DNA from 2 places in the Bradyrhizobium sp. ISRA436 genome. Region 1 is predicted to be linked to the other one. Evidence: riboswitches for the same ligand, from Rfam matches in the RefSeq annotation. Region 1 holds a riboswitch; the other holds the start of a gene.

What was found. A riboswitch is a leader RNA that binds a small molecule or an ion and turns the genes downstream of it on or off. The one in region 1 is predicted to bind cobalamin.
Region 2: it holds a riboswitch for cobalamin, as region 1 does, so the genes downstream of both, MTX23_RS03855 (TonB-dependent siderophore receptor) here and MTX23_RS35510 (TonB-dependent receptor) in region 1, are expected to answer to the same signal.

Annotation. Positions count from the first base shown of each region.
Region 1 is NZ_CP094520.1:126,805-140,544, forward strand. It holds gene mntR (manganese-binding transcriptional regulator MntR) at 1-154, opposite strand, end outside; gene MTX23_RS35485 (TonB-dependent receptor) at 804-3,566, shown strand; gene MTX23_RS35490 (energy transducer TonB) at 3,591-4,340, opposite strand; gene exbD (TonB system transport protein ExbD) at 4,337-4,762, opposite strand; gene exbB (tonB-system energizer ExbB) at 4,767-5,582, opposite strand; gene MTX23_RS35505 (hypothetical protein) at 5,870-6,124, opposite strand; cobalamin riboswitch at 6,696-6,896, shown strand; gene MTX23_RS35510 (TonB-dependent receptor) at 7,170-9,287, shown strand; gene MTX23_RS35515 (PepSY domain-containing protein) at 9,290-10,762, shown strand; tRNA gene MTX23_RS35520 (tRNA-Ile) at 11,128-11,203, shown strand; gene MTX23_RS35525 (hypothetical protein) at 11,562-12,197, shown strand; gene MTX23_RS35530 (hypothetical protein) at 12,307-12,513, shown strand; gene MTX23_RS35535 (DUF5615 family PIN-like protein) at 12,535-12,951, opposite strand; gene MTX23_RS35540 (DUF433 domain-containing protein) at 12,948-13,613, opposite strand.
Region 2 is NZ_CP094519.1:817,268-835,365, reverse strand. It holds gene MTX23_RS03930 (PQQ-binding-like beta-propeller repeat protein) at 1-798, opposite strand, end outside; gene MTX23_RS03925 (antibiotic biosynthesis monooxygenase family protein) at 936-1,262, opposite strand; gene MTX23_RS03920 (NADH-quinone oxidoreductase subunit D) at 1,282-2,472, opposite strand; gene MTX23_RS03915 (NAD(P)-dependent oxidoreductase) at 3,057-4,112, shown strand; gene tal (transaldolase) at 4,165-5,289, shown strand; gene MTX23_RS03905 (hypothetical protein) at 5,539-5,760, opposite strand; gene MTX23_RS03900 (hypothetical protein) at 5,772-6,263, opposite strand; gene MTX23_RS03895 (hypothetical protein) at 6,241-6,498, opposite strand; gene MTX23_RS03890 (hypothetical protein) at 6,501-6,683, opposite strand; gene MTX23_RS03885 (DUF2267 domain-containing protein) at 6,721-7,167, opposite strand; gene MTX23_RS03880 (CBS domain-containing protein) at 7,535-7,969, shown strand; gene MTX23_RS03875 (YbhB/YbcL family Raf kinase inhibitor-like protein) at 8,036-8,500, shown strand; gene MTX23_RS03870 (hypothetical protein) at 8,760-8,951, shown strand; partial or broken gene MTX23_RS03865 (IS5 family transposase) at 9,126-9,841, opposite strand; gene MTX23_RS03860 (PepSY domain-containing protein) at 10,081-11,562, opposite strand; gene MTX23_RS03855 (TonB-dependent siderophore receptor) at 11,565-13,832, opposite strand; cobalamin riboswitch at 13,939-14,137, opposite strand; gene MTX23_RS03850 (CbtA family protein) at 14,215-14,964, opposite strand; gene MTX23_RS03845 (CbtB-domain containing protein) at 14,975-15,160, opposite strand; gene MTX23_RS03840 (hypothetical protein) at 15,163-15,453, opposite strand; gene bluB (5,6-dimethylbenzimidazole synthase) at 15,528-16,160, opposite strand; gene cobU (bifunctional adenosylcobinamide kinase/adenosylcobinamide-phosphate guanylyltransferase) at 16,288-16,791, opposite strand; gene cbiB (adenosylcobinamide-phosphate synthase CbiB) at 16,919-17,860, shown strand; gene cobD (threonine-phosphate decarboxylase CobD) at 17,873-18,098, shown strand, end outside.

The DNA.
Region 1 (13,740 bases):
TGGCGCGGGCCTCGCCGGTCGAATCAATCAGGTCGGCAATCAGCTCGACGTAGTCCTCGAGGATCGCAGTCGAGCGCGCCGAACGGGCCTTGCCAAAACGCCGCGCCTGCGCCTGCTCGGTGGGGAGCGCGTGAAGCGATACCGCGACATCCATGGAAGGCTTTGGACGCATGTGAAAAATCCAGAATCTCCAGACATTCGACCATGGGGCCTCCGTAGCGACATTGCAAGCTCACGCAATTGCCTCTCGCCTTCTTGCAACAGCTTCGCAATTGCAACAGGCTTGACATTGTAGCTAATGCCTCGCATTTGTAGCATCATCTACATTTTAGTGTACCTACTAAGTACCGCTTCGCCCGCGGTGCTGCCGCGGGGGATTGAAAATGCACGTTCGCGTAACTCGCTCGGCTCTTCTGAGCACGACGTCGATTGTCATGATGTGCCTGAGCGGATTCGCCCGTGCCCAGCAAAGCTCACCCGGGGTGACGGCCGCTCCGCCGGCAGAACAAGCAACACCAGGCCAGCAGCCTCCTGCGGCGCCTGCCGCTCCCGCGACATCCGCCCCATCCGAGGCGGCGTCACCACCCGCCTCCCGATCATCGAGCACGGCGGCCCCGCCTACGTCCTCTGGCTCGCCGGCCGAAGTGGACATTCCGCAGGTGACGGTCGAGGGCCGGCAGCGTAAGCCGGTCCGACGTGCCAACCCGGAAGAAGCCGCCGGCCGGCCCGTGACCCAATCTCCGCCGGCGTCAGTCCAATCCGCGACGCCGGGTTCCGGCAACCCGCCCTTCGCGCCTTCGGCCATGACGAGCGATCAATTCCAGTCGAGCCCGACCCAGGGCTTCGGAAATCTGTTCTTCACCGCGCCCGGCGCCACATCGGCAGGAATCTCGACCCAATCCTCGCGGCCGGTCTTGCGCGGACTCTCAGATGCCAAGGTCCGCATCCAGGAAAACGGCGTTGGCGCCGTCGACGTCTCCGACATCGCCCAGGATCACGCCGTGCCGATCGATCCGCTCGCGCTGCAGCGCGCGCAAGTATTTCGCGGGCCGGCCGCGTTGCGGTTCGGATCGCAGGCGGTCGGCGGTGTCGTCGACGTCACAAACAATCGCATCCCGACCGCCGCGCCGATCGGAGGCCTGGCCGCCGAGCTGCGATCGGCCGTCACCTCGGTCGACAGCGGCTGGGAGAGCGGCCTTCTGCTCGACGCCGGAAGCGGCAATGCCGCCGTGCATGCCGATGTCTACGGCCGCGGTGCGAAGGACTATCGCATCCCGAGCTATCCCTATCTGGTTCCTCCCGATCCCGCGCCGACGTTCAACGGACGCCAGCCGAACTCCGCCATGGAGAGTGCGGGCGCGTCGATCGGCGGTTCCTACCTGTTCGATGGCGGCTATGCCGGCCTGTCGATCTCGCGCTTCACGAGCGACTACCACGTTCCCGGCATCGCCACGTCCGAGGCCCAGCAGCACAACCAGCTCGAGCAGACCAAGATCGCGAGCAAGGGCGAATACCGGCCCGACGCGGCAGCGTTCGCCGCCGTGCGCTACTGGCTCGGCTATTCGGACTACCGGCACGATGAGGTCGTCAACAACAGCACGGTCCTCGGCGATTTCCAGACCATCGGCGCAACATTCAAGAACCGCCAGACGGAGGGGAAGCTCGAGTTCGAGACGCAGCCGCTTGCAACGCCGTTCGGAGCTCTGACCAGCATCGTCGGCGCCCAGGGCGCCTACCAGCGCCTGGATACGGTCGGCCAGGCGATCCTGCGGCCCGCGCAGACCGCGACGGCCGCCGCGTACTTCTTCGACGAGCTGAAACTGACCGATGCGCTGCGGACGCAGCTCGCCGGCCGCCTCGAATACGTCGATGTGTCCGGCACGTCATTCGAATTTCCGTCAAGCTACCTGCCGCCGCCGAACGAACCTGCCAGCGCACCATCCCGATCAAGCTTCCTGCCGACAAGCATCAGCTTCGCAACGATCAAGGATCTGCCGTCCTACCTTCAGGCCAGCCTCACGCTGCAGCGGATCCAGCGGGCTCCGCGCGCGCTCGAGCTGTTTGCCAGCGGGCCCGACGATTCCGAGAAGACCTTCAAGATCGGCAATCCCGATCTGACGCTCGAGACCGCCAACACCGTGGAAGTCGGCCTGAGGCGCACGCGCGGCGATATTCGGTTCGACGCCAATCTCTACTACACGCGCTACAGCAACTTCATCTACGGCCGGGCGACCGGCAATTTCTGCGACGCGGATTTTTCGACCTGCGCGCCCGCCAGCAGCGGCGATTACATCCAGGTCGCCTATTCACAGGACGATGCGATCTTCCGCGGCGGCGAATTGACCTGGCAGTGGGATGTGTCGCCGCTCGCGGGCGGCATCTTCGGCGTGGAGGGACAGTTCGACGTCGTGCAGGCAACCTTCACCGACGGCACCAACGTGCCGCGCATTCCGCCGATGCGCGCCGGTGGCGGCATCTACTGGCACAACGACAATTGGTCCACGAGGCTGCACTACCTGCATGCGTTCAGGCAAAACAACTTTGCAGAGTTCGATACGCCGACCGACGGCTACGACCTGCTCAAGCTTCAGATTGAGCACCGGCAGCGATGGCGGACGTCGGCTTGGGGGCCGGTCGAAGTTGCAACGGGCCTGATCGGCGACAATCTGCTGAACGCTAACATCCGCAACTCCGTGCAATTCCACAAGGACGAGATCCTGCTGCCCGGCAGAACCTTCAAGCTGTTCCTCAACGTGAAGTACGGGGCCAACGCGCCGGCCGATGCCCCGATCGGCGCGGTGCGCGGGCAGGACGCGATGGCCTTCTTCACCAAGGCGGCGCCCGCGCCGGCGTGGAGCTGGGGCGGCTTCTATGGCGGCGGCCATGTCGGCTACGCCTGGGGTACGGCAAAGACCCATGCCGGCTTCATCGAAACCGCGACAGAGACGCCGCTGTTCGGCAACACATCGGTCGCAAGCCTCGATCATGCGGGCATCGGCATCCAGGCCGGCTACGACTGGACTGCGGGCCGTATGGTCGCAGGCATCGAGGGCAATTTCACTTACGGAAACCAACGCGGCAGCTCGGCGACCACGTGCCCGGGCGCGGTCTGCAATCCGGCGCTGGCCCCGCTCGACGCGCCGATGTCGGCCGATCTTTCCTATCGGTTCGACTGGCTCGCAACCGTGCGTGGCCGCATCGGCGTGGCGGTCACCCCGGAGACCCTCGCCTATGTCTCAGCCGGCGTTCCCTTCGGCACGGTCACGGCTTCCGGATCAGTGTCGGGCACGACCGCTGCCGGCGTCGGCTTCACGACACCTTACAGCGTGGACCGATTCCGCTTTGGCTGGGCCGTCGGCGCCGGCATCGAAACCAGGTTGACCGGCAACTGGACCGCAACGATCGACTACCAGCACTCCGATCTCGGAGCGTTCCGCGCGACGCCGACCTTGCCCGACAGCGCGGTGACGTTGGTGGATACCGACGCGCGGGTCAGGACCGATGCCGTGCGCGTCGGCGTCAACTACCGCTTCGGTGCCGGCGATCGTGTCTTCGCGACGAATTGACAGCTCTGTCGCGCTCGACCGCTGCTATTTGACCGTGAAGCGGATCGGCAGTTTCACCGCCACCGATTGGCCTGCGAACGTATCGGGCGGCGCAGGAAACGGCTGCGCACGCTGCAGCAAGGCGATGGCTTCGCCGTCGAGGGCACTCGAGCCGGAGCTTTGTGTGACCTGCGCATCGCTGACCAGCCCCTTGCGGTCCAGCATGAACCGGACCTGCGTGATCCCCTGTTCGTGCCGGGAACGTGCGGCTTCCGGATAGCGCTTGTTGCGCTCAATAGCCGCGAGGATCTGCGAACGCCAAGTGACGATCGCCTGCTCGGCCTTGCGGTCGGGCCGTCCCTGCGTAGGCGCGGCGGCCACCGGCGCGACGCGGTCTGCAACCGCAGCCGGGGCCGTGGTAGCGGCTGCAGCCTGCTGCTCGGGCACGGCTTCGGGCTGGGCCTTGGTTGGCGCATCGACGGCGGCGTCGGGATTCTGGGCCGGCGGTAGCTCCGGCGTGTCGTCCGGCACCGGCGTGTCGGGCTTCGCCTCTGGCCGGGCCTCGGCAAGCGTCTGCTCGGGACCGGGCGCAACGTCCGTGGGCGTCGTCAAGGGCGCGGCCGACACTGGTGCAAGATCCACCACGACCGCGCCGGAGGGTTCGGCCGGCTCAAGATACTCGGGCTCGCGCCATGCCACTAGGGATGCCGCGAGACCGCCGTACAGCGTGATCACGACAAGGCCGGAGAATGTCCAGCGCCTCAGATCCGAGACGTCTTCCGCAAGATCCGTCACGGCGCGGCCGACTGCTCCACGCCGACCAGCGCCACTTTCAGGTAGCCGGCCGTCCGCAGTCCATTCATGACTTGCATGACCTCGCCGTAGGGAACCGTCTTGTCGGCGCGCAGGAAGATCCGGCTGTCCTTCTGGCCCTGGGTTGCGGCATCGAGTGCCGCGGTGAGCACGGCGCGGCTCACCGTCGCCTCGCCGACCGACAGCGAGAGATCGGGCCTCACCGTGAGATACACCGGCTTGTCCGGACGCGGATGCGGCTGCGCGTTCGAGGCCGGCAGGTCCACGGCGACATCGACGGTGGTAAGCGGCGCCGCCACCATGAAGATGATGAGCAACACGAGAATGACGTCGATGAACGGCGTCACGTTGATGTCATTGACCTCGGCGAGCTCGGTGCCGGACTGGCTGAGATTGACCGCCACCGGATCACTCCGCGGCCGCGAGGTGCGGTCGTGGCACGATAATCGTGCCACTATCGAGATCGCGGCCTGCGAGCCGCGCGATCTCCGCAACCCCGTCACCGAGCAGCGCCCGGTAGGCAGCGGTCTGGCGGGCGAAAAGATTGTAGATCACCACCGCCGGAATCGCCGCGACGAGCCCGAGCGCGGTCGCTAGCAACGCCTCGGCGATTCCGGGCGCCACCACCGCGAGATTGGTGGTCTGCGATTTCGAGATGCCTATGAAGCTGTTCATGATGCCCCAGACCGTGCCAAACAGGCCGACGAAGGGCCCGGTCGCACCGATGGTCGCCAGCACGCCCGTGCCGAACGCGATGCGCCGGCCGGCGGCGGCCTCGATCTGCTGCAGTCGCGACAGGATGCGGGCCTTGATCCCATCCCTATCCATACGATCGGTGCTGAGCTTCAACTCTGCGACGGCGCCATCGAGCAGGCGCGCCACCGGCCCCGCGGGCACTGTCCGCACCGCCTCTTCGACGCTCCTGGCCGCCGCGAGCTCACGCAGCGCGCGTCTCACGTTTCGGCGTGCATTGAACAGCTCAATCGTCTTGGACAGCCAGACCGTGCAGGTCACAAGAGTGGCAAACGCAAGTCCGACCATGACGGCCTTCACGATAAGGTCGGCCTGCACGAACATACCCCAGGGACTGAGGTCACGAGGCAGGATGGCGCTTGCGATTGCCGCGCCTTCGGACGAACCTTGTGCGAAGGCAGGTCCCGCGAACCCGGCCAAACAATGCAAGAAGACCGACAGGCCAACGGCACCGGTCCGAGGCACCCTCATCGGCACAGTGGAACGAGCGCCACGGCGCGGGCTTGTACACAACTGCATCGAATCGGCCTTCCCCTATTGCGATTACGCTTATGCTCCGGCATGTAGCATACGCTACATCTTGCTGCAAATGCTAAGATCACAACGAGGATTGCGGCGCTTGGCGCGATGCGGGCCATTTTAACAGGACCGGTGATGTGCAAACTTGGTTGCGGGGAGGCACGACACGGGGCCTTCGACTCGTCGAAAAACGTATTCCGCAATTGGCGGCATACAAGCCTGCCCTCCGAAGGCTGATGTCAAATGTCCCAACGGTCGTCGCCGATCCATTTCTGTGCATAGCGGCCGGTACGTGAGACGGCGAAAGCGTCGTTGTCGCTCTTCAGCAGCACCATGTGATCGGCGAGGCGCCCGAGGCCGCCCAGCAGCACGTCTTCATAGCGGGGAAGATTTTCGCCGGGCTTGAGCGCAGCCTGCCATTTGCGCCGCAGGACCGGCACGTCCTCGAACATCCTCGTATTTGATTCCACGGCTTGCTTCTTGGCAGCACCCATCACACATCCCCCGAGACCCAGGCTTCCAGCCCGGGCGGTATCAAATCCAGTTCAGCTTAATTCGCTGTAAAGGATGGACGTGGGCTGCACAGAGCAGTCGATTGCGACAATCTTAAATCAGCTAATGGTTAGCGCGAGTATGACCGATGCGCGAAAGAGTTGTGCGCACGCGAGAATCTCGTGCGATATTGATAAGGACGGGTACTGTCCTCACTCGTCTTACGAAGCTTCTCTTGCTATGGGGCGTCGATGGACACGGCACTCGACGCGGCTGTGCTCCTGTACGTCCTCATCAACAGCATGCTGCAAGATCACGACCCGTGATCGTCCGGATGAAACAGGATGCAGGAAATCCTCGGCGCGGGGCGAGAATTCGACGCAAATAGATTTGCAGTTTGATGGTGAAAAACTTCGAAGGAACGTTCTTGTCGCGTATTTACCCGCGGAGTTTTCATCCGTTACCCGCGCCTGGCTGATGTTTGTCCGATTCGTACCAACTATTCCGCTCGGTGGGTCTGTGCAATCAACTACAGGCCTGTCAGAGAGGGGATTGACTCCGCACCTCGCGAACCTCTAAGTGACGACCGACGGTTCCCCTCACGGGGATCAAAAGGGAATGCGGTGCGGGGATTTTCCCCTCATGCCGCAGCTGCCCCCGCAACTGTAAGCGGCGAATCTTTCGTCATAGGCCACTGGGACACTCGGTCCTGGGAAGGCGACGCAAGGTTAGGACCCGCGAGCCAGGAGACCTGCCGTCAGCCGTGGTCACACGCGAAAATGTCGGTCGGGGAGTACAGACATTGCTTTCACCTTGCGTAGGTCCGACTACGTCCAGGTAAGACCTTGTTCGCTGTGACGTGCCACTACGTCATGCCGAGGTCTACTCGTGTTTCCCATTATGCCAAGGCGGCTGCGCGCCGGCCTGCTCGCTCACAGCTTCCTTCTTCCAGCTCTGCCGCTCGGGATTTGCCCTGCCAAGGCACAACAAGCCCAGTCGGTTCAAACCCTGCCGCCGGTTACGGTCAGTCCGCCCCAAAAACCTGCGGTGAGGCCCGCCCATCCCGATGGCAAGCGTTCAGCCACGGCCTCACGATCGCAGTCAAGGCCCGCGGCAACGCCTCGCGCAGCACCGACGGCCGCAGCCTCGGACGGCTCGCCTTCGACGCTGAAGCTAGATCACCAGAACACCAGCGGGAGCCGCCTGAACCTCACGCCGCTGCAGACACCTGCCAGCGTTGAGACGATTACGTCCCAGACCATCGAGGATCGCGGCCAGCATAACGTCACCGATGCGGTGGCCCAGAACGCAGCGGGCTTTACCGCGAGCCCCGCCCCCGGCAACGGCGGTCTATCCTTCAGTACCCGCGGTTTCGCCGGCAGCAATTCGGTGATGACGCTGTACGATGGCACGCGCCTATATGTCGGCGCCGGAACCGTGACGTTTCCGTTTGATACCTGGTCGGCGGAGCGCATCGAGGTGATGCGCGGGCCAGCCTCGGTGCTCTATGGCGAAGGTGCCATCGGCGGCATCATCAATGTGATCCCGAAGAAGCCGATCGCAACGACCTACAACGATGCCGAAGCCTCGCTCGACAGCAACATGACGCGACGCGTTGCAGTGGACAGCGGCGGCGCGATCAATCCCAACGTATCCTATCGCCTCGCGGCGACTGGCAACATGTCAGACGGCTGGGTCGATCGTGACAAGACATCCAATCTGGCGATCTCCGCAGCGGTCCGGGTGCAGGCCGCCGACAATCTCGCATTCACTCTGTCCGAGGACTACGGCAATCGAAGTCCGTCGCGCTATTTCGGAACGCCGCTGATCAATGGCAGCATCAACGATGCGCTGCGGTTCAAGAATTACAACGTCCTCGACAGCGCGATTCACTATGAGGACAACTGGACCCAGTTCAAGACCGAATGGAACGTCGCGGACGGCGTTACGGTCCATGACACGCTTTACTACCTGACCAGCCATCGGCACTGGCGTAACGTCGAGAGCTATGCGTGGAATCCCTCGACCCAACTCATCACGCGTACCAACTATATCAACATCTTCCATGACCAGGAGCAGGCCGGCAACCGGATGGACGCGACGTTTCGCGGCCGTGTGCTCGGCCTTGCCAACGAGTTCGTCGCTGGTTTCGATATAAACAGGATCGCCTTCACTCACACCAACAATTCGCCCTACGGCGGAACATCCTCGGTCAGCGTCGATGCCGTCGACCTCGGCTATTTTTCTGCCACGACGACGCCGACCACTCCTGGTTACAATGCTATTGCCAATCAATACGCGCTGTTCGCCGAAGACCGACTGTCGCTAACCGACAAACTGTCCCTCGTGAGCGGTGTGCGGTTTGACCGGCCAGAGGTCGACCGCACCGACTACAAAACACCTGCGAACAGTTTCGACACCTCGCTGTCTGGCACAAGCTGGCGCACGGGCGCGGTGTACACGCCGATCCCAAACCTGGCGTTTTACGGGCAATATGCGACGGCCGTCGATCCCGTCACAAACCTGATTTCGTTGGCCGCCAGTCAGAAGACTTTCCAGCTCGCCACCGGCAAACAAATCGAAGCCGGGGTCAAGCAATCGTTCTGGGGCGGTCGCGGCGAGTGGGCGCTGGCCGGCTATCAGATCGTCAAGAACAATCTTCTGGTCCCCAACTCCAGCAATCCTGCCGGTCTCGCATTGCAGGTCGGCCAGCATTCGTCGCGCGGGGTCGAGGCCTCGATCGGTCTTGCCCTGAATGACGGCTGGCGGGTCGACGCCAATCTCGCGCTGCTGCAGGCAAGATACGACAATTTCAGCCAGATGGTGAGCGGCAAGATCGTCAGCTACGCCGGCAATATTCCCAAGAACGTGCCGGAGCAGGTATCGAACGTCTGGGTCACCTGGGACTTCGCCCCCGACTGGTCCATCTATGGCGGCGTTCAGATCGTCGGCCCGACCTTTTCGGACGACGCCAATACCCTCCGGCGTCCCGGCTATGCAGTCGTCAATGGCGGGGTACGCTGGAAGCCGGATGCGCGGACCACCGTCGCCTTCCGACTCTATAACCTGTTCGACACTGTCTATGCGACCTCGGCGCCTTATGCCGGGCAATGGTTGTTGGGGATGCCGCGCACGGCGGAATTGTCCCTCAATGTGAAGTTCTGATCATGCACCGGGCGTTGATCCGCCGGGGACGGCGATGGCTCTACGTTACCCATCGCTGGATCGGCATTGCGACCTGCCTGTTGTTCGCGATGTGGTTCGTCTCGGGAATCGTCATGATGTACGTGGCGTTCCCGCAGTTCACCGATCGCGAGCGCTGGGGGGCACTGCCCGAGATCGCCTGGGACCACGTGCGCGTGGCGCCCGATCGGGCCATGGCGATCGCCGGTATCGCGCATTATCCGCGTGATCTCCGTCTCGTCATGCTGGATGATAGGCCGGTGTATTGCCTCCTCGATTGGAACGGGACGCGTAAAACCATTTCGGCCGCAGACGGTCGCCAGATCGAGACTATCGCGCCGGCAGAGGCCTTGGCGATCGCCAGCCATCATCCGAATGCGACGCATCCGCAGATGATCGGCACAATCCTTCGCGATCAGTGGAGCGTCACCGCGCGCTACGATCCCCTGCGACCGCTTCTTCTGGTGTCGCTCGGGGACGCCGCCGGAACCGAGCTCTATCTCTCGGCGCGAACCGGAGAATTGGCGCTCGATACAACACGACGAGAGCGGTTTTGGAACTGGCTCGGCGCGATTCCGCACTGGATCTATCCCACGGTTCTCCGACGGGACGGTGCAACCTGGCGGCAGGTGGTGCTATGGATCTCCGGCACTTGCCTGATCGTCGCGGTGACCGGTTTCTGGATCGGTGTCCTGCGGGTGCGGTTGCGCCCTCGCTATGCCCGGGGCACCGTCACCCCCTATCGCGGCTGGATGGCCTGGCATCACATCGCCGGGCTGATCGGTGGCCTGTTCGTCCTGACCTGGATGTTCAGCGGTTGGTTATCGCTCAATCCGGGCGAGTATGTTTCGGCCCGAGGCCCGACCCAAGACATGGCCGTCCGCTATGCCGCGCACGACCTCCCGCAGATCGCCGCGACATTTTCATCGATGCTGCCGGGGGCGGTTGAAGCACGCTTCGTCTGGCTCGGCGGTCGCCCGCTCATGGTCCTCACCGATCGCGATGGCCGCGAGACCACGGCCGATCCGGCGAGCGGCGCTGCGATGACGCTTTCCGATGAGGAGATTTTCGCCGCCACCAGCCGTTTGTTGCCAAACGCTCAGATGACCGCGCGTCTGCGCCTCGAACAGTTCGATGCCTATTGGTATCCGCACCACAGCGAGCGTGTGCTGCCAGTGTTACGTGTGGGCTTTGACGACGCGGCCGAGAGCTGGTTCTACATTGACCCACGTAATGGCGACATTCTTGCCCGCATCGACAAAAGCCGGCGTACGTACCGCTGGCTGTTCAATGCCCTGCATAGCTTCGATTTTCCACTTTTGCTGCGCTATCGCCCGGCCTGGGATATCGTGACTGTGCTGTTGTCGCTGATCGGGACGGTCGTCTCGACGAGCGGCGTTGTCATCGCTTGGCGGCGACTGCGCTGGCGCTCCCGCTGGAGCGACGCGAGAAACTGACCTGGTTCGTGGGCTTGTTCTGTTCAGAGGAAATGCGTCAAGACGTAACTCAATCGGCCGTTCTCCTTCACGAGAAGTCGTGGGCGCTTGAGCACTTCTTTGATACGCGGATCAACTGGTGGCCCGGCTCGCCGAGACCCGCCGCCTCCCGAAGCCCAAGGCGCCCGCCGAGTTCGGCAAGATGGTCGCGGGCGCAAGGTCGTGGAGTTTGCGGAGGACGGTGGATTAGCGTTTTTGTCTTCGTGTTCCTGAAGCAAGCCCGGTCCCTAGTTCGCTCGAAACGATGTGGCATTGCCGGAATGCCGGCCACCTTGTAAACGATCTCCGCACTGTTGCCGGCCGCCTTTCAGCGGTCGCCCGTGGCGGGGCCTGTAGCTCAACGGTTAGAGCCGGCCGTTCATAACGGTCTGGTTCCTGGTTCGAATCCAGGCGGGCCCACCACATCACCACCCACCACCCACCACCCCACCAGCCCCACCACACCACCAACAACAACTGCTGGTCACCACCGCTTCTTATGCGAACACTTTGAGAACGACTCGATTTCAGATCCCACTGACATAATTGACGAGTTTCGCCCCGGTTTTTTTAGCCGATTTTGGAGCGCGAAAAAATTGAGCGGGTCTGTTTTCTTCAACAGTCGCTCAGCAGCGACCGAAATGTTGACTGCTCAGGAGTTTCCGCGCCCGTGGATTTACTCGCAGCAGCAGAAATGCGGCACCCTCCTCCGAGGTAAGGCATCGTGTTAGACAAGGCAGCGACTTACGAACGGCGCCTAACTGAAGCACCAGGAGATGGAATGTCTACAAGACGGATCGAACGCGGACGCGTGGCAAAGGCGGATGCGACGAAGGGGTCGCAAACCCAGAAGAAGGTTCCAAAGCGGTTTGTTAAGCCGACCGGTGAAGACGCCGTCCCTGGAAGATACGAAGCCGGAATCAAGAATGACGAATTCGCCCTACTATTTGGGCACACGATCGCGACATGGGTGCATGTAGAAGACCAGATGATTCAGGTTCTGCAAGACCTGTTGGGAAGCAGAAGTGCGCCGGCTCGGCAAATCTTCCATTCGGTCGTTAGCAACAAGGCGCGACAATCGTTGATGCTTGCGTGTTTGCAGAGATCTAAGATCAACATTCGCAAGACCGACCTGTATGAAGAGATCATCTTGCAATTCTCAAAGCTTAACTCGCAGCGGAACGGCCTTGTACATGGACTTTGGTACACCCATGAAACAGGGCGCGTCTTTTTATCGGCAAGTTCGGTCGATGACTTTCACTACATTGATGCGCGCGAAGTAAAAATCGAAGAGTTGGAGAGCATGAACAAGGCGCTCGGCATTTTATCGAACGCGATTCACATGCGTCGTTCGCCTTCCATAGCACGAACTATCTTGAGTCATGCGCCCGAACGTGCACGTGGGAAACAGAAGTAGCGTCGGTCTCGCCCGTTTAGCTGAGCCGCCAGATCGGGACCGATACTAGGCTACTGCTTCGTTCGGAAACCTTCACCTTCAGGACCTCCTCGTTCGGCAGCATGAACGATTGCTCTTCGACTTCAAGATCGTCGCCTCCGCGGACAACCTAATTCAAACGCACCAACGCATACACGCCGGGCGGATGTTGTCCGATCATCCTGCCGGCGTGCCCGATCTTCGACCGGAAGAAGCACGCGACGCCAAGCAGACGGCCGAGCTAGTCGTGCGGAGTGTGCTCGACTGGCTCGACCGGTTTCCTCCGGATCCAAAATGACCGTCGCGCGCGCCGCAAGCCCTAATCGATATCGGGAAGCCGATAACGTCGAACGTGGAGGGCCTCGTCCTCCGAGGTGATTTCCAGCACCTGGTTCACCAGATCGGCATCGGCATCCAGTTCGTCCAGCGCCTGCTCGAAAAGCTCGACCTGCATATCGAGGTCCATATTCGGCGGGCCGTTGAGGCAAACAAGCCCGGCGTGGATGGTGACGTCGGCATATTGGCCTTTAGTGCCGGGCCGTTCTGCTGGGCCGCGGAAGTCCACGGAGTTCTTGGTGACGAAGGTCCAGTCGCCCGCAAGGATGAGAGGCTTCAGCTCCCAGTCCTTTCGGCCGGCCAATCTCAGCCATACGACGTGCGAGGACTCGCCGTGCCCTCTGCCGTGAGCGAGTTTGGTCAGCTCCGGGCTGAGGCACTCATCGATCAGGAATTTCATCCAGCCTTCCTGCGGCGAGGAGCTCGTCGATCGGCGACGATGACGGCGCCCTTAGGAAGTTCGTCGTTCGTCCTTGGACGACCCCGCGCAGGGTTGGCCTCGGCATAGATCGCGGCCAGCTCAATCTTGTCCGCATCGAGCGAAGGATAAGCCGCAATGATGCGGTTTGTCGGAATGCCGGCCACGACCGAAGCAGCGACATCATGGACGGGAACGCGTGTTCCGCGCACAATCGGAAGGCCCCCGAGAACCTCAGGATCGGAAACCACCATTTCTTGGGCGGCCGACAAACGCTCCAAGCGCTCCTTCGTCCGCCGGACGAAGGGGGCCAGGTCAATGGTGAGGAATTCGTCGCGCACGGTCCAATCCTCCTCGACCAGCGACGCCAGGGCCCGGGCGCGGAACCGGTGAAGACGGCTCCCAACCTCGCGGATGGCGAACAGCCTCTCCTCGGCGGTCAGACGTTTGGCGCTATCGAAGTAGAACGAGATGAGCGTGCAGGCGGTCGCCGCAACGCGCCGTCCGTCATCAAGTGAAAAGAAGCCCTCCGGCAGGATGCGCTCGTCGATGACCCGATTGACGTCTCGAAGTGCGACGCGCGCGACCACGGCGGCTTCGGTCGGCTTCAGCATGTCCTCGGCAGCGCCCATGGCGGCCTCCATTAATCTTTCCGATTGGTCGGAATATATATGAGGAGTGAGGGATTTCAATGGGGCGGTCCGCGTTCCGAGGAGCGAAGTGAAACGGTGGGGTCTGGAAGCCGATCGAAGGAACAAAGACTCGCTTTTC
Region 2 (18,098 bases), on a different replicon from region 1:
GCTCCAGGTTTGCGCGCCCATCGTGTTGCCGGTCGTGAAATAGATGTCATGTCCGATCACGCTGAGCCCGCCAGGCGACCAGCTGCCACCTCCACGCGCCCGCGTCGCGAAGCTCGTCAGCTTGCCCGGGTCGCGCAGGGAAATTCCGACAATCCAGCCATGATAATTCCCGCAATCGCCGAAATGGCCGCCGAAGGCGACGTAGAGCGTGTCGTCAAGCAATGTGAGCGCCGCGCGCTGATTCTGCACGCGCGGATCGAAATGCCGCCCCGACCTTTGCAGCGCGCCGGCGACATCGACCGGCCAGCCCGGAAGAACGCTGCCATCCTTTGTCGAAAGCGCGAACACCTCATGGCTCGGCCCGCTTGCCCGCTCGACCGCCGCATCGAAATAGATGGCTTGCGTTGCAGGATCGATCACCGGTGTGCCGGTGATGCCAAGCGGATTGATATTCCCGCACGGCAATGACGACGCTCGTACGGGACGCCCGACCGCGCGTCTCCACAGTTCCTTTCCGGTCGTCGCGTCCAGGGCATATACGACGTTGTCCTCAGTCGCCACGAACAGCATCCCGGTGTTCGCTCCGGAAGGACGCCAGTAAAGCGGCTGGGCATACGTCGATCCCGCGATACTCGCCTTGAACGTCTCGTCGATCTGGACCGACTTGGCTTTCTCCCACGAGAGCGCCGGGACGACATAGTGGCCGCTTCGGCTGTTATCAGCGTGGTAGGTGAGGACTGAACTGTCTTGGGCGCGGGCCGATGGCGGTGGCGGCGCAAGCGAAAGTACCGCAGCCATCAGAGCAACTGAGATTGAGGGGGCGCGCAGGCTATTCGGGTGCGCGACCACCCCAGTGCTCCGCGTCCACCAACGTTGGGAGCCGTTCGCATCGTCCTGACGCGTCGCTCGTGCGTCCATGCCCGTGAAACGCGAGCTCACCGTCGATCACCAAGGACCTCGGCAATTTCATAGAGATGCGGATCGATCACGTCGGTCACGCTCTCGAACTGGCTCCAGGCTTTCCGAAATTCCGGCGATTGGTGCGCCGCTCGGAGCAGGTCGCGCGTTTCCCATTGAACATAGTTCACGATCCGGCGCCCATCGAGGCTTCGATGCAAGCTGATTGAAATGAACCCCGGCTGACGCTGCATGAACCGAGCGCGCTCCGTCATGACCGACAGTGCCTCGGCCTGCTTCTCCGGTTCAGCTTCGATGATGGTGATTTGCGTGACTGGCCGTTGCTTGATTGCGGGACGCGGCATGATGATCTCCTTTCCAGCATTAACGATCGATCTCTCCGAAAACGATATCCAGCGAGCCGATGATCGCCGCGACGTCGGCAAGCAAATGGCCGCGACAGAGCAGGTCCATCGCCTGCAGATGTGCGAACGAGGGCGCACGGATCTTGCACCGGTAAGGCTGGTTCGTCCCGTCCGAGACCAGGTAGACGCCGAATTCGCCCTTGGGGGCTTCTACGGCCGCATAGACCTCGCCGGCGGGCACGCGAAAACCCTCCGTGTAAAGCTTGAAGTGATGGATGAGGGCTTCCATCGAACGCTTCATCTCACCGCGGCGCGGGGGAAAGACCTTGTTGTCTTGCACGGCGACCGGCCCCTGCCCATCCGGCTCGCGGAGCTTGCTGATACACTGTCGCATGATGCGCACCGACTGACGCATCTCTTCCATGCGAACCAGATAGCGGTCATAGCAATCGCCGTTCTTGCCGATCGGAATGTCGAAATCCATTTCCGGATAGCACTCGTAGGGCTGCGCCTTACGCAGATCCCAGGCTGCGCCAGAGCCGCGCACCATGACACCCGAAAAGCCAAGCTCCCAGGCTTGCTTCAGCGTTACCCTGCCGACGTCGACATTGCGTTGCTTGAAGATGCGAAGTCCCGTCAACAAGCGATCCAGATCATCCACCACGTGCAAGAACGGTTCGCAAAATGCTTCAATGTCATCAATCAGCTTCGGTGGCAGGTCCTGATGCACACCACCGACGCGGAAATAGTTGGCGTGCATGCGCGCTCCAGATGCCCGTTCGTAGAACACCATCAGCTTTTCGCGCTCTTCAAATCCCCACAAGGGCGGGGTAAGCGCTCCGACATCCATCGCCTGGGTCGTGATGTTGAGAAGATGGGACAGCAGGCGTCCGATTTCACAGTAGAGCACGCGGATCAGCTGGCCACGGCGCGGCACTTCGAGGCCAAGCAGCCTTTCGGCAGCAAGGCAGAATGCATGTTCCTGGTTCATCGGTGCGACGTAATCGAGCCGGTCGAAATATCCGATCGCTTGCAGATAGGTCTTGTGCTCGATCAGCTTTTCGGTGCCACGATGAAGCAAGCCGATGTGAGGATCGACGCGACGGACCACCTCACCATCAAGCTCCAGCACGAGACGAAGCACTCCATGAGCTGAGGGGTGTTGCGGACCGAAATTGACGGTGAAATTGCGAAGGCCTGCTTCAGCCATGGCAAACTCGCGGTTATGACGCCGGCGGATCCGCGGACCGGCGTAGCTTGATGCATGGTACTGCTTGGCGCGGGAACCTCGGAGCACCTGGCGCCGCCATGTGCGTTTCAATGGCGCCGACGGCTAAAGGTCGCTTGCGGACCGTACAACGTAACCCCATCCGGACACGGGTCGTCGGATGAGCAGCATGCGTCGAACGCGGCCCAGCCCTGGTTGTTCCTAAAGCCACGCACGGCTCGCGCGGGAGTTGCGCAGCCTCACCACCCTCCAGATGGAACTCAGGAACGCCTGCACCTGCATTCCGTTAGCCGGGTGCAAGACGCACAAGATTTTGAGCACGATTGGCCGCGAGATGGTTTCTGTTGGACGCAGACGCGGCGGTCGTCAGGCTGAGGCTTCGGAGGACATCGTCGAAAAAGGCGACGTCTTTTTTGCCTACCGACCGCGGGTCGGGGAACACAGGGCCGAAGGTTCGGCTGACGTCCAGCGCTTTTACATGGTGATGAAACCGGAAAAGCAGCCGCGGCTTCGCGTGGCTGTGCTCGGTCGCAAGGGCTGCCCGAAGCCCGTGATCATGGGCGCATATGGGCTTCATCGAGGCGATCGAGACCGAGCACGAAACCGCCCGTACCGAGATCTTCCGGCAGCTCAAGATCGCGCCGCGCGAGCATCCGATCGGTCCACTGATCAGGGGTGAATGCGATAGCCGAGGCTCCTGCGGAGCGAGGACTTGCGGAGGAACAAGAATGGAAGTTGGCTTCATCGGGCTGGGGGCCATGGGATCCGCCATGGCGCATCGCCTCATCGAACTCGGTCACCATGTGCGGGTCTGGAATCGCTCGCCTGAGCCCATCGACAGCATCGTGCGAATGGGAGGGCATCGCGTCGACGCGCCGCAGGATGCGCTTTCCGCACCCGCCGCCATCACGATGCTGGCCAATGATGACGCCGTGCGCTCCGTGCTGCTGGAGAGCGGCGCGCTGCGCGCATCCCCGCGCGGGCTCGTCCACGTGGTGACCGCCACGATCTCGGTCGATCTGGCGAAGCAGCTGGAGAAGGTTCACACCGAGTGCGGGCTCGCTTATGTGGCGGCACCGGTGCTCGGCCGACCCGACGTTGCGGCGCAAGGCGGGCTGCATGTGCTTGCGGCGGGAGACGGATCGGCAATTGCATGCGCCCAACCGCTGCTCGATGCCATAGGCAAGAAGACCTGGCACGTGTCAGACCAGCCGCATAAGGCCAACGTTGCAAAGATCGCCGCCAACCTGCTGCTTGCATCCGCGATTGAGACAATGGCTGAGGCGATCACGCTTGCGGAGCGCCATCAGCTTGATCCAGCGCGCATGATGACGGCGCTCACGGGAAGCTTGTTCTCGGCTCCCGTGTATCGGACATACGGCGAGCTCATCCTGAATCGGACATTCGAACCGGCACTCTTCAAGGCGAGTCTCGGCCTCAAGGATGTGAACCTGGCCGTATCCGCGGGCGAGTCTGCCGGTGTTCCATTGCCGGTCGCCGGCCTGGTGCACGATTCTCTCCTCGACGCCATCGCACACGGCCACGGTGAATCCGACTGGGCCGCCTTGGCCACTGCGTCGTCCCGTCGGGCAGGTCTCGGCGGCAACACCAGACGAGATTGATGCAGGATGGTACGCCCGCCCCTGCTCGTGATCGAACTAGGAGAACGAACACATGAACCGAACGGTCGAGCTCTTGGCGCAGGGACAAAGCTGCTGGATGGATGATCTCACCCGGCGAATGATCCGCAGCGGCGAACTGGCGCGGCGGGTTGGCGAGCAAGGCCTGCGCGGCATTACATCGAACCCGGCGATCTTCGAGAAGGCGGTCGCGGAGGGTGCGGACTATGACGAGGACATCGCCCGGGCATCCGCTGCGGGCCAATCCCCGGCTGGCATCTACGAACGGCTGATTACCGCGGACGTCCGGGACGCCTGCGACATCCTGCTTCCGGTGTACGAGGAGACCGACGGCGTCGACGGCTTTGTCAGCCTGGAGGTGTCGCCTCACCTCGCTCACGACACCGAAACCTCGATGGAGGAGGCGCGCAGACTGTGGAAAGAGGTCGACCGGTCCAATCTCTTCATCAAGATCCCGGGCACTTCGGCAGGCGTTCCCGCCATAGAGCAGTTGCTGTTCGAAGGCATCAACATCAACATCACGCTCTTGTTCTCGATCGCGCGCTACGAAGCGGTGGCCGAGGCCTACCTGCGGGCGCTCGAACGGCGGCTGGCGGCCGGCCGATCGGTCAATCGCGTCGCGTCGGTCGCAAGCTTCTTCCTCAGTCGCATCGACGTGCTAGTGGATCGGCTGTTGCGGCAGCGCATCGTGCCGGACCGTCCTCCTCTTCATCCTGATCCACGCGCACTTCTGGGCAGGGTCGCGATCGCCAACGCCAAGCTCGCCTATCAGGCCTTCGTCCGTCACGTGACGAGCAACCGCTGGATGGCGCTTGCCGAGAACGGCGCGCGTCCCCAACGAATGCTGTGGGCGAGCACCAGTACCAAGAACCCGGGCTATCCGGATCTGATGTACGTCGAACCGTTGATCGGCCCGATGACCATCAATACGATGCCGCGCAAGACGATTGCGGCGTTCCAGGACCATGGCACGGTGCAGGCAACAGTTGAGCAGGGCGTGCCGGACGCGCAACGCGTGATGGCCGACCTCGAGCGACTCGGAGTGTCGTTCGATCTTGTTGCCGCACAACTCGAGAACGATGCGGTCCAGAAATTCATCGATCCCTTCGATTCGCTGCTCAAGCAGCTCGCCGCCAACAGCGAACGGGCCAGGGCCTAGCGATCAAGCCAGGGGCAAGGGTGAGGCGAGAAGCGATCGGATCTTCTGGCCTTGCTCAGCGCACTCGGCAATCAAACCAAGGATGCCCAAGCCAAGGATGCCGTGAATTCGACCGCTCCGCGCTACGCCGTCACATGGGACGAATCCCATATATCATCGTCGTAACAGCCAAGTTAAGCGATCTGGCGATTGACTCCGAGGACGAATTAATCGCCGCCTGGCGGCGCTGGCTTCGGCGCAATGCTCTCCCTAGCCGCGCCCCTTGTTGGCGACGTGGTCCTGCAGTTGCTCGGTCTCGATCCATTTCCTGTCCTGGCCCCGCTCACGCGAATGCTTAGCCTTGTCGCGATTGGACAGAACCGTGTTCTCACCGATCAGATCGTCCCGTAGATTGCTCAAACCTCCGCTCCCGGCTCCTTTGCCCTTGCTTGTTGCTCCGGATCCGAAATGCTTTCCCGCTTTGTTGGTCATGCGCTCGACCCTCACAGCTTCGGCCGTCCTTTCATCGTCCCGTTTCCCATTTTGGGGTGGTTGTGCTTGTTGTGCCGGCTCTCCTGATTGAGACCGCCGCGGCTCACCGGAAATTCAGACTGCCGCGCATTCCGTTTGGGACGCCGAGTAGCACTGTTTTCCTCCAGGCGGGCAATATCCTGCCCGACTTGCCGCGCATCAGGAATGTCAGGCTTACGTTCCAGAATCCGCAACTGCTGCTCGTGAGTAATCCTTCCCTGCAGCTCGATCGAGCGGGAAGGACCGCCATGGTCTGAGCCGCGACGCGAGCGGCCTGCGCGCCGTCGCCGTTTCTCGACACCACCTTGCGGATTGGTATCGTTCTCGACGTCGCCTTCGAAGGTATTTTCGCCTTCCAATGCATCGACATCGTCGGGCCGCGCCTGCGCCATTGTGACGCCCTTCGATCCGCCAATCAGCGGATTGCGATGGAGATCTGTATCAATCGGCTTCTTCAGTTTCACATGCCTGCTCATGAGACCCTCTTTGCGGTCGCCGCGTTCCTCCGCCCTTGTCCGAAGGGCGATGAGCATGATGGTGGTCGCGTTCGCCACCACCACCAGACACCTTACTACTGTGCCGCCGCAGAGGATCGTCCGCGGTCGGCTTCCTGATTTCGAATGCGGCCTTTGCGTTCTCGTGCGCGGCCCCAGGGCCGCCCTGCCGGATGCTCGCGCGTGTCTTCGTGGAAGTCGACATTGCTACCGGTCCTGCTGGTACCCTTGGTGGGTCGTGTTCTGCCTTGTGTTGCCCTGGTGCGCCTGTTGGTCGGGCTTTTCGATCTGCTTTTTTCCGGCTTGAGCCTGATGCGGATTTCCCGATTTCGGATCGCCGGGACCCTTGTGGCTTTGATTTTCATAGGGAACCGGAGGAGGCTTCGTCATCGTTAGCTCCCGGAGCTTTTCCTTGGCTTCGTGCGCGTCACGCGGCTGACGAAACACCTTGCGCCGGCCATAGCGCACGAACCTCCTCGGGCAGCGAATGCCGGACCTTCTCGGCCTGATTGGGATCGATGTGGTGGTTCAACACGCGGAACACCGCACGTGCCGCATCGGCCGCATTGACCGGCTTATCGGAATTCATTTGCGCCGTTATGAGCGCAAGGAACTCCTCTTGCGAGCGCCACGTTCGTGGCGTCTCGCTCGGCCGCCACTGTTCGAAGTAGGTACCGCGCACCAGGATCGGTAGTTGCGCTCCAAGATGAACAGCGAGATTGAGCGGGACGCGATCGCGCACCGTTCGCAATACCGCACCCAGGACATGCCATGCCAGCTGCTTGTCGCGAGGCAGCGACGCCATCATTTCATCCAACCATACGTTCGTGAGATGGATCGTTCTGTCGAATACATCGAGACCCGTCGCGCTCATCGGATTCATCCATCGTTGGTCCAACATGGGGCCAATACGACTTTCGCGAATAGGTTCCGAAGTGTTGATATTGGAGTGTCGATATTTGGGTGTTGATATTCGGGGGAGATGGACAAAATAGAAGTCGTAGCCAATCGATGTGCCAGTTCTTCATGGATTGCCGGCCTGCCCCATCCTTTGGTTCCTTCGAAGCACACTTTGCTCGTTCGAAAATTCGCGCCAATGCCGGAACGGCTCCCTGGAGGAGATCGAGTCACCTCACTTGACGCGCTCTTGGCGCGAGGGTCGGCGACAGAAACCGGGCGGCGCGCAGGACGTTGATTGGGCAACCGGAGAAAATCGTCGATGCAGGCTTGAGGAGACAGATATGCAGGTACACGAAATCATGCAGCGGAAAGTAGAGATTGCCGATCCGAACATGACGATTCGCGACGTTGCCCGAAAAATGCGCGCAGGGCATATTGGCTGCTTGCCCGTCGGTGAGAACGACCGACTGATCGGCATGATCACCGATCGCGACATCGCGGTACGGGCAGTCGCCGATGGCCGCGCGCCGGGAAATACGTCGGTTCGCGATGTTATGTCGGAAGGTGTCGGGTACTGCTTTGAAGATGATGATGCAGAAGCGGCGGGGCAGATCATGGCCAAGCATCAGGTCCGACGCTTGCCGGTACTCAATCACGACAAGCGGCTGGTGGGGGTGATCGCGCTTGCGGATCTCGGCCGATCTGAGGCGCGCTCGGCGCACGGCGCCTTGCACGGCGTCTCCCAGCCGACCGACAAGGAACGTCGCCACCTCTAGGGAGGTTAGCGGCGGCAAAGCCGTTGGCGACGGCGATACGATTGACTACAGCAGAAGGAGACGGTCATGACGTTCAGCTTGACAAGTCCTGCGTTCCGCGACGGCGATCAGATTCCGACGAAATACACCGCGGACGGCGAAAACGTCTCTCCGCCTCTGGAGTGGTCCGACCCGCCGGCGGAGACCAAAAGCTTTGTGCTGGTTGTCGAGGATCCCGATGCGCCGTCCGGTACGTTCCGCCATTGGGGTCTCTACAACATTATGGGCGAGCGATCGATGTTGCCGGAGGGCGTTGGCCACGGCGCGAAAACGGAGAAACTGGGAAAGGGTGTCAACGATTTCGGCGAACCGCGTTACCGCGGCCCCGCGCCGCCCAAGGGACACGGAACACATCACTACCATTTTAAGCTTGCCGCGCTGGATGTTGACGCGTTGTCACGAGCGCCCAAGATGTCCGTCGAAGACATCTGGAAAGCCGCCCAAAAGCACACACTCGCTCAAGCTGATCTGGTCGGGACTTACAGCCGCTGACGAGTCCTTATGGAGAGAGATGGTCGCCATAGAGAGAGAGAGAGAGAGAGAGAGAGAGAGAGAGACGGTTGGCACTGGTCTCTATTGGCCTTCGGACAACGATTCGCTCCAAGCTGCGGCGTGCGGGGATGTGCCAATCAGCTCTCGGCAGGGGGGTCGCGATGATAGGCGATCAGCCGCCGCAATTTCTGGCCGCCTGTCCTGCAACTCATCAGCGGGGCTGCGTCTCGATAGAGGCTTGGTGTGCCGGAGTGGGATTATGAATGCAAAACACGAGCGGAGTTTTGAAGAGGCCGCGGACCTTGTCCTGCATGCAGAAGCAGCGAACCGCTATTTGAATGAGCTCTGCGCGGCTTGTGCAGATGGCGACAAGTCCGCGGCGCGAAGGTATCTGCGCGAAGCGATCAGCGAGCTTGATATTGCCCGAGCCCTTCTACGCACCGGGCTCTAATGACTCTCCGCAACGCCTTCGGAACTTGTCTGCGCGTCGGATGACGGCCGAGCTCTGCGAGGTCCCCCCGATGGGGCCGGCAATTTATTCGTTGACGAGACTGCCGCCGCACAAGGGAAGCTCGGAGAGGGAACCTGTTCGCGACCGAAAATCGCGCCTAGGCAGTGTGGACACTTATCGCATCCATAGGACGATGGCAGCGAGAGTGACGACGGCTCGGTAATTTCGGGCGGTTTTTTCGAAGCGGGTAGCGACGCGACGGAACTGCTTGAGTTTGGAGAAGCAGCATTCCACGAGATGGCGCTGGGCATAGAGATGCTTGTCGAGCGGATATTTGAGCGCGCGTGACGGGTTGTTGGGGATGACGGCGAGCGCGTTTTTGGCGGCGATGTGTTTGCGCAAATGATCGGCGTCATAGGCCGTGTCGGCGATGACGACCTCGGCAGGCAGTCCCTCGATTAACGCAGCGGCTTGCGGTGCATCGCCCTTCTGGCCTGCGGTGAGCGTGAACCGGACAGGACATCCCAAGCCGCGAACGGCCATATGGATCTTCGTGCTCAGGCCGCCGCGCGAGCGGCCAAGCGCCTGATCTTCAGGCCCCCTTTTTTCGCGCCGGCGGCGTGCTGATGCGCCCGGACGATGGTGGAATCGACGATCAGGTATTCGAAGTCCGGATCATCGGACATCGCCTCGAAGATCCGCCACCAAACACCCTTGGCGCTCCATCGGCTGAAGCGCCGGAACACACTGTTCCAGTCCCCGAACACCTCCGGAAGATCACGCCAGGGAGAGCCCGTGCGCACGATCCAAAGCACACCTTCCACGAACATCCGGTTGTCTCGCCCGGTCGAGCCCTTCTGGTCGGGCCGGCCGATGATCAGCGGCGCCATGCGCTCCCAGGCCGCGTCGCTCAATACCAAACGATCCATCACACCCAAGACTGCCTCCCCAAAAGCAGCCTTGAATCTGATTTGCTCTCAAAAGGGAATCCTTAGAGTCCACACTGCCTAGAGCATGATCCGGAAAAGTGTGAAGTGGTTTTCCGAAAAGACCATGCTTAAACGAGAAGGTAAAGCGCGATGACGATTCAACGCAATCTCATCGCGCTTTAGGCGTCGCGCTGCATGCCTTACGGCCGGTCTCGATCGCCTGCGGGCGCCAGACGCCGTCGCAGCCGTCGGCAGCCGATCACAATGCCGCTGATCGACACGATCGTGCCGATCAGCGAGAGCAGCCAGACCACGATGTCGCGCGATGGGGCGCAGCGCAGCAGCAGCGGAAAATCGAGGCTGTGCAGCGCGTTGAAGAGCCAGCGATAGGTGCGGCGTCCATCATCGCTGCGATCGAGGATCTCGGCGGTGGCGGGAGAGATGTGCAGCCAGGTGTGGACGGGATCGGCGAAGCCGATCCGCAAGACGGGAAACTCGCGCTCATGGTGGAGCGTGTACCAGTAGGCGTCTGATACATCGATCCGACGCGAGAACGCCATCGTCGCGTCGGAGATTGCGCGGCGCGCGGCTTCGATGATCTGATCGTGCGATAATGTTGTCGGCGCGGCCGTCGTCGGCTCCGCAAGACTCCGACGGCCGTTGTTATCCTCGAGCACCATCAACGGCCGCCCACCGACCCAGACAAATTTCGCCTCCACGGCCGCCGTCGAGGTTGTCGATTGGAAGCTGGTGGCGATGTCAAGCGCGTCGTGCCCGCTATATCTGGCGGCGATATCCCTGGTGATGCCGCGGCGGGAGAATGCCTCTCCGGGATTGAGCGACAGCCAGCCGCTGAACATCCAGGTGAACACAAAGATGCCGCCGATCAGGCCGGCGATGTGGTGCGAGGCCATCCAGCCGCGATACGGCGAGACGGCGCGGCGCGCGTAACGGCGCGTCAGCCGCAGCCGGAGAATGCCGATCCAGAAGCCGGTGACCGCCACGACGAGGCATATGCCTGAGATCCACAGCACGACCTGCCGCCACAGCGGACCGTCCTTGCGCAGGACAGTCGGATAGATCCAGTGCGGGATCGCGCCGGGCCAGTTCCAGACGCGCTCCTGCCGCGTCGTGTCGAGCGCGATCTCGCCGGTGCGGGACGAGACGTAAAGCTCGGTGCCGTCACGATCGCCGAGCGCGATCAGATAGAACGGCCGCAAGGGATCGAACCGCACCGTGACGGACCATTGATCGCGCGTCACGGTGTCGAGCAAATGCGGCTGCGCCGCATGAGGGTGATGGCCGGCAATCGCAAGGGCCTGGTCCGCCGTGATCCGGTCAATGACGCTGCCATCGGTTGCTGAAATGGTGATCGGGTGCTGCCCCCACCCGGTCACCCGATAGATCGGCATGTCAGACATCATCGAGAGGCGCAGGTCGCGCGGATAATGCTCCATACCTGCGATCGCCATGGCGCGATCCGGTGCGATCTGCACCTTGTTCCAGGCAATGACGGGAAGCGCGGCGAGGCGCTCCCGGTCGGTGAGGCGCGGAAAGGCCACGTACATCATCACAAGGCCGGAGATGAACCACATCGCGAACAGCAGGCATGTCGCGATGCCGATCCAGCGATGGATGACATAGAGCCATCGCCGTCCGCGCCGGATCAACGCGCTGCGCATGCTCAGAACTTCAAGTTGACGGACAGTTCCGCGGTGCGCGGCATGCCCAGGAGCCACTGCCCTGTACCGTTCGAGGTCACCGCGTAAACCTTGTCGAACAGATTGTAGACACGAAACGCGACTGTGGTGCGGTCATCGGGCTTCCACCTGATACCACCGTTGACCACGTTGTAGCCCGGCCGCAACTGGGTGTTGGCAAGATCGGAGTACATCTGACCAACGAATTGCACGCCGCCATAGACCGACCAGTTGGGCGCGAAGTCCCAGGTGAGCCAGATGTTGGAGACCTGCTGCGGCACGTTGACCGGAAGATTGCCGTCATAGCTCACGATCCTCCCGCCGACCACCTGGCTGTTGTTGTCGTATCTGGCGCGCAGCAGCGCTAGGTTGGTGTCGAGGCGCCAGCCGTCGTTCAGCGCGAGCCCGATCGATCCCTCGATCCCGCGGGATGATTGCTGGCCGATCTGCAGCGCCAGGCCGGTGGGATTGCTTGGATCGGGAATCGTCAGGCCGGTCTTGACGATTTCATAGGCAGCCAACGTCCATTCGCCGCGGCCGCCCCAAAACGACTGCTTGACCCCGATCTCGGTCTGCTTGCCGGTGGCGAGCTGGAAGGTCTTTTGCGTGGTCGGCAGCGAGATGAGATTGGTGACGGGATCGACGCCGACCGCATATTGACCATAGAACGCGAGGTTCTTGATCGGCTCATACACGAGGCCGGCGCGCCAGCTGGTGCCCGACAGCGAAACGTCGAAGCTGTTCGATGGCACCTTGTCATCGGTGCGATCGACTTCGGGACGATCATACCGGACGCCAGTGACGAGTGACAACTGATTGGTCAGCGAGAGCCGGTCCTCGGCGAACAGCGCGTATTGATTGACGATCGCGTTGAAGCCCGGCGCGGTCGCCGTCGTTGTCGCGAAGAACGATCCGGGATCGAAGACATAAGGATTCACCGACGACGCACCGCCATAGGGCGAGTTGTTGGTGTGGGTGAAGTCGATCCGGTTGACGTCGAACCCGGCAACGAACTGGTTCGCGAGGCCGACGATGTGCCCGCTGAAGGTCGTGTCCATCCGGTTGCCGAGCTGCTTCTGGTCGTGGAAGATTTCGATATAGCTGGAGCGATCGATCAGCTGCGTCTTCGGGTTCCAGGTGTAGTTTTCGATGTCGCGCCAGTGCCGCTCGCTGGTCAGATAATAGAGCGTATTGTTGGCCTTTACGCCGTCGGCGACGTCCCATTCGGTCTTGAACTGGGTCCAGCTGTCCTGATAGCGGATGGTGCTGTCCGAGGCGTTGTAGTTCTTGAAGCGCAGCGCATCCCGGATTGTGCCGTTGATCAGCGGCGTGCCGAAATAGCGCGACGGGCTGCGGTCGCCATAGTCCTCGGAGAGCGTGAAGACGAGATTGTCGGACGCCTGCACCCGCACAGCGGCGGAGACCACCGCATTCGAGGTCTTGTCGCGATCGACCCAGCCGTCCGACATGTTGCCGGTGGCATTGACGCGGTACGATACATTGGGATTGATCGGACCGGTGCTGTCGACCGCAAGCCGCCGCGTCATGTTGCTGTCGAGCGAGACCTCGGCTTCGTTGTAGGGCGTCGCGAGCGGCTTTTTCGGGATCACGTTGATGACGCCGCCGATCGCGCCTTCGCCGTACAGCACCGAGGCCGGACCGCGCAGCACCTCGATGCGTTGCGTCGACCAGGTGTCGTATGGGAACGTCAGGGTTCCGGAGCCGATATAGAAGCGCGTGCCGTCATACAACGTCATCACCGAATTGCTGCCGGCGAAGCCGCGGGTGCTGAACGACAGGCCGCCATTGCCGGGAGCGGGCGTTGCGATGAAGCCGGCCGCGTTCTGAGTGACGGCATCGATCACATTATGCTGACCGCGTTCGGCGACGGTCTCCGACGAGATGACCTCGACACTGGCTGGCGTCTGCAGCGGCGTGAGATTGAGGCGGCTGCCAGTTCCCTCCGGCTTGGTGGCATTGAGCGTCGGTGATGCCCATGCGGACGACGCGGCTGATTCCGATGTCCCGTGCGCTCCCGGATTTGTTGCCGGCCTCGGCCGCGACCGCGCGGCGACGGTGCTGTTTCGCACAAAACGCTTCGGCTTTGCGGCGGCGGGAGGCGAGACCTCGATCGGATCCAGCCTGGTTGACGGAGCGGTCTGCGCCCAGCCTTCAGCCGGCAACAGCAGCGATGACAATGAGCAAACGAGGCCAAGGCGCCATCCAAGCGCGATGGAGGAAGATCCGGACATGAAAAGACTCGCGGTTAACGTGGCACGTCACCGCGAACGCGGACACCGCATACCCGAAAGGCAATGCGCCAACCCCCCACCAGGACGCCCCCGCCCGATGTGCTCGCGTGTGACCACGACTGACGGCAGGTCTCCTGGCTCACGGGTTATCGCCTGTCGACGCCTTCCCGGGCAGCTTGGCCCAGTGGCACATTGACGAAAGGCTCGCCGTTTACAGTTGCGGGGACAGCTGCGGCCTTGGGCTGACGCCCGCACCGCATTCCCTTTTGATCTCCCGAAGGAGAACCGTCAGCGAAGCGAATAAGAGCTCATAACCCAACTGTCAATTCAACGTGATTGCTGGATTGTCATGCGCGCCGACATGACGCGCGCTTCACTTCAGTCACGAGTCACGCAAATGGCCGGAGCGGTCGAAATAAGCAAACGCGACGCTCGTCAGACTCCCCAACATGGACCAAAAGAGCAGGCTCGTTAGTGTGACCGCGACCACAAACTGATGGGACAGCGAGGCTGGAACGTTCGTCTCGACGTGCTCCAGCTCGGGCGCGCCGATCAAGTGGGGTAACATGATCAGGATCACGCCCGCGATTGCGGCCGCGATGGACCGCCGAAAGACGATCAGCCCGAGGCCCGCGGCAGTCGCCAGCGCCGACGTCACCCACCAAATCTGACGCGAGAGCAGCGGAGCCGCGGGCACACCCGGCAATTCGGGTGGCAACCCAAGCCCTGGGGCAATCGTAAACACGGCAAAACCTGCCAGCCCCCACATCAACCCCTGGTGCCATGAGGTCGGCTCGCCGGTCGCGCCGCTGCGGACCGCAAAAAAGCCGCCGAGCAGAAGCGAAAAGCCGATCGCGGTCAGGATGTTCGCGGCAGCCGTGTAGGCGTTGCGCTCCAATCCGTCCCGCGGCTCCCATGCCGCTGCGCCGTGATCGTGATCCGCGTGATCGTGGCCAGCGGCCGCCTGCTGCGCCCCTGCAGCGGCCTCATGCTGGTGCTCCGCCGCCGTCTCGAAGACTTCGGCTCTTAATATCAGCGGCACCGTACCGAACTGCTGCGCGACCGTGACGATCAGACCAACGATGAAACCGGCAATGACCGACGAAAACACAATCGCGCGAAAGGTACTCATGCCACCCCAATCAGTGGCAGGGGAACGCGTTCGAATGGCGCACGTCGTGCGCGGCGTTGTGGATCACGTCGATATGCGAGAACCCGACAACCCCAACAATGAACAAGCCGAGCATCATCGCCATCAGGGATTGGGTGAGCCGTCCCACCTGCTGGCCGGCGGCGACCGGCAAATGCGTGACCTGGGACTGGCTCATGGCTATTCTCCGCGTTCGATGTGACCGCCTTCTAGCAGCTTTCGAGCGATGTCGCGACTAGTAAGATGCAAATTGGTGCCCGCCGGAACGCGCTTGCGTGCAATCTTGGCACTCGCCGCCGCTCTGAATGCATTTTCGAAGCGTTCGAAATAGCCGAGGCAGGCATCCGGCGTCGGATCCGTGCGGAGCAGTGTCCGGAACGCTCCCCGATGGACTGCGCAGATTGCGGCATGCTCCCGGATCGGGAAGACCAGGGACGCGATGTCGTCGCGCCAACAAACACCGCCGTCCATGGGAGGTCTCCTCGGTCGGGCATCTTAGTGCATCTCCACTGGCGAGAACAGTGTCGTGGCCTCGAAGCAGGATCTCAGCGTCGAACAGTGAACTCGCCCGAGCTTCGTCGCGATTCCCACTTCGCCTGTTCGAGCTCCGGCCGGTCACATTCTGCCTCGGGATAACCGATACAGAGATAGCCGATGAACTTCCAGGACTCCGGCACCTCGAGAATGTCGTTAACGCGCGCTGGATTGAGGATCGACACCCAGCCCAGCCCAATGCCTTCCGCACGGGCAGCAAGCCACATCGAGCAGATGGCAGCGACGACCGAATATTCGGTGGTTTCGGGCATCGTCGCGCGTCCGAGGCCCGAACCAATGCTGCTCGTCTTTTCCGCAAATACGGCCAGATGGCCCGGCGCCTCCTCCAGGCCCGACAGCTTGAGCGCCGCATACTTTGCTGCGCGCTCACCCGAATAGGATTGCAGGGCATCTGCATTGCAAGCCCTGAAGTCCTCGATCACCGCGCTGCGCCTCGGCTTGTCCTCGACGATGACGAACCGCCACGGCTGGCTCAGCCCGACCGACGGCGACAGGCAGGCCGTCTCGATCAGCCGCTCCAGGGTGCCGGCCGGCAGCGGATCTCGTCGAAAACGTCGCACGTCGCGGCGCCACACGAACAATTCGTGCAGTTGCCGGCGAAACGTATCGTCGAATGAGATCATCAGGATCGTCGTCCGGTCTTGAGGAGAGCAGCCAGCAGCGGGATTGTGATCCTGCCAAGCCGCGCGAACGCACCAAGCATATCACCGATCGGGCACGCCGGGCTTTTGCGAGGCGCGATGCGATGCCTCATTTGAGCTTCATCGGCAAGCCTGCCACGACAAATTCCACCTCGTCTGCCACGCCGGCAATGGTCTGATTCATGAGGCCGGCAGCATCGCGAAAGGCCCGCGCGAGCGCATTGTCGGGCACGATGCCGAGGCCGACCTCGTTGGTCACCATGACGACAGGGCTGTGCTGGCGCGGCAGCGCGGCAGCAAGGCGATCAATCTCCCGTGACCAGTCGCGCTCCGCATGAAGGAGGTTTGAGAGCCACAGCGTGAGGCAATCGATAAGCCTAGCGGCGCCACCGTCGGTCTCGACCAGTGCCTCGACGAGGTCGAGCGGCACCTCCCGTTCGATCCAGTCGTTGCCTCGCCGCGCGCGGTGGCTCGCGATGCGCTCAACCATCTCCGCATCGAGGGCTTCTGCCGTGGCAATATAAACGGGCTGCCCGGAAAACGAGCGCGCGCGGAGCTCGGCGCGCCGGCTTTTTCCCGATCGAGCTCCGCCCGTTATCAGAATGACGGCCATCATGATCTCCTGTCGGGCCAGCACTAATCACCAAACGCGGTGAAAGACAAAGCCGAAATCGGTCGCGCAGGGCTTGCGCTCACGCGGGGTCTTGCGCATCAGGAGAGGTCGAGGCGGGAGATGGTGCGTGAGCTTTGCGGGAGCGATGGCGGTGGCCATGGTTGTGGATGCTCTGATCGGCTGGCCGGCGTGGCTGTTCGCGCGCGTCGGCCATCCCGTGACCTGGCTTGGCCGGCTGATCAGCGCCGTCGACACCGGCTGGAACCGGACATCTGCTCCGCCCGCGCTGCGTCGCGCGGCAGGTATCGCGGCCGCAACTCTGGTGATCGCGGCGGCAGCGGGACTCGCTTGGGCGATTGAGATCGTGCTCCCCACTGGCTGGACCCGCATTGTCCTGGTCGGAATTCTGGCATGGCCGCTGGTTGCCTTGCGCTCGCTTCACGACCATGTCGCTGCGGTCGCAAGTCCGCTCGAATCCGGCGATGTTGCCGGTGCGCGTGCGGCGGTTTCGCGCATCGTCGGACGCGATCCCGCAACGCTTGATGATGCCGGCATTGCGCGCGCGACGATCGAGAGCCTGGCCGAGAATGCGTCCGACGGCATCGTCGCGCCGATGTTTTGGGGCGCGCTGTTCGGGCTGCCCGGCATTGTCGGCTACAAGGCGATCAACACGCTCGATTCCATGATCGGCCACCGCACCGCGCGGCACGAGGCTTTTGGCTGGGCCGCGGCCCGCATCGACGATCTCGCCAATCTCATCCCGGCGCGCCTCACCGGCCTGATGTTCGTGCTGCTCGCTCCGCGGCCCGCGCAGGCGTGGTCATGCATGTTGCGAGACGCGAGCCGCCATCGCTCGCCGAACGCCGGCTGGCCGGAAGCCGCCATGGCCGGCGCGCTCCGCGTACGGCTCAGCGGTCCGCGCATCTACCACGGCAGCACGGCGAACGAGCCCTGGCTGAACGAAGCGGCGCACGATCCCGGCGCCACCGACATCCGCCGGGGACTGAAACTCTATCGTCGCGCCATGCTGCTGTTGACGGGCGCGCTCGCGATCCTGGCTTTCGTGTGAGGGAGCGGCTCGATGCCTGAGCATGGCGGAAATCTTGATGTCGCGCAGCGACGTTTCGGTGGCCGGCCGGAGGACTGGATCGACCTGTCGACCGGGATCAACCGGCAGCCCTATCCCTCGCTCGACGTAGAGCCGCGACTGTGGAGCGCGTTGCCGTCGCGGACCGACATCGAATCGCTCTGTGACGCGGCACGATACGCCTACGCCACCGATGCGCCGATCGTGGCGCTGGGTGGTG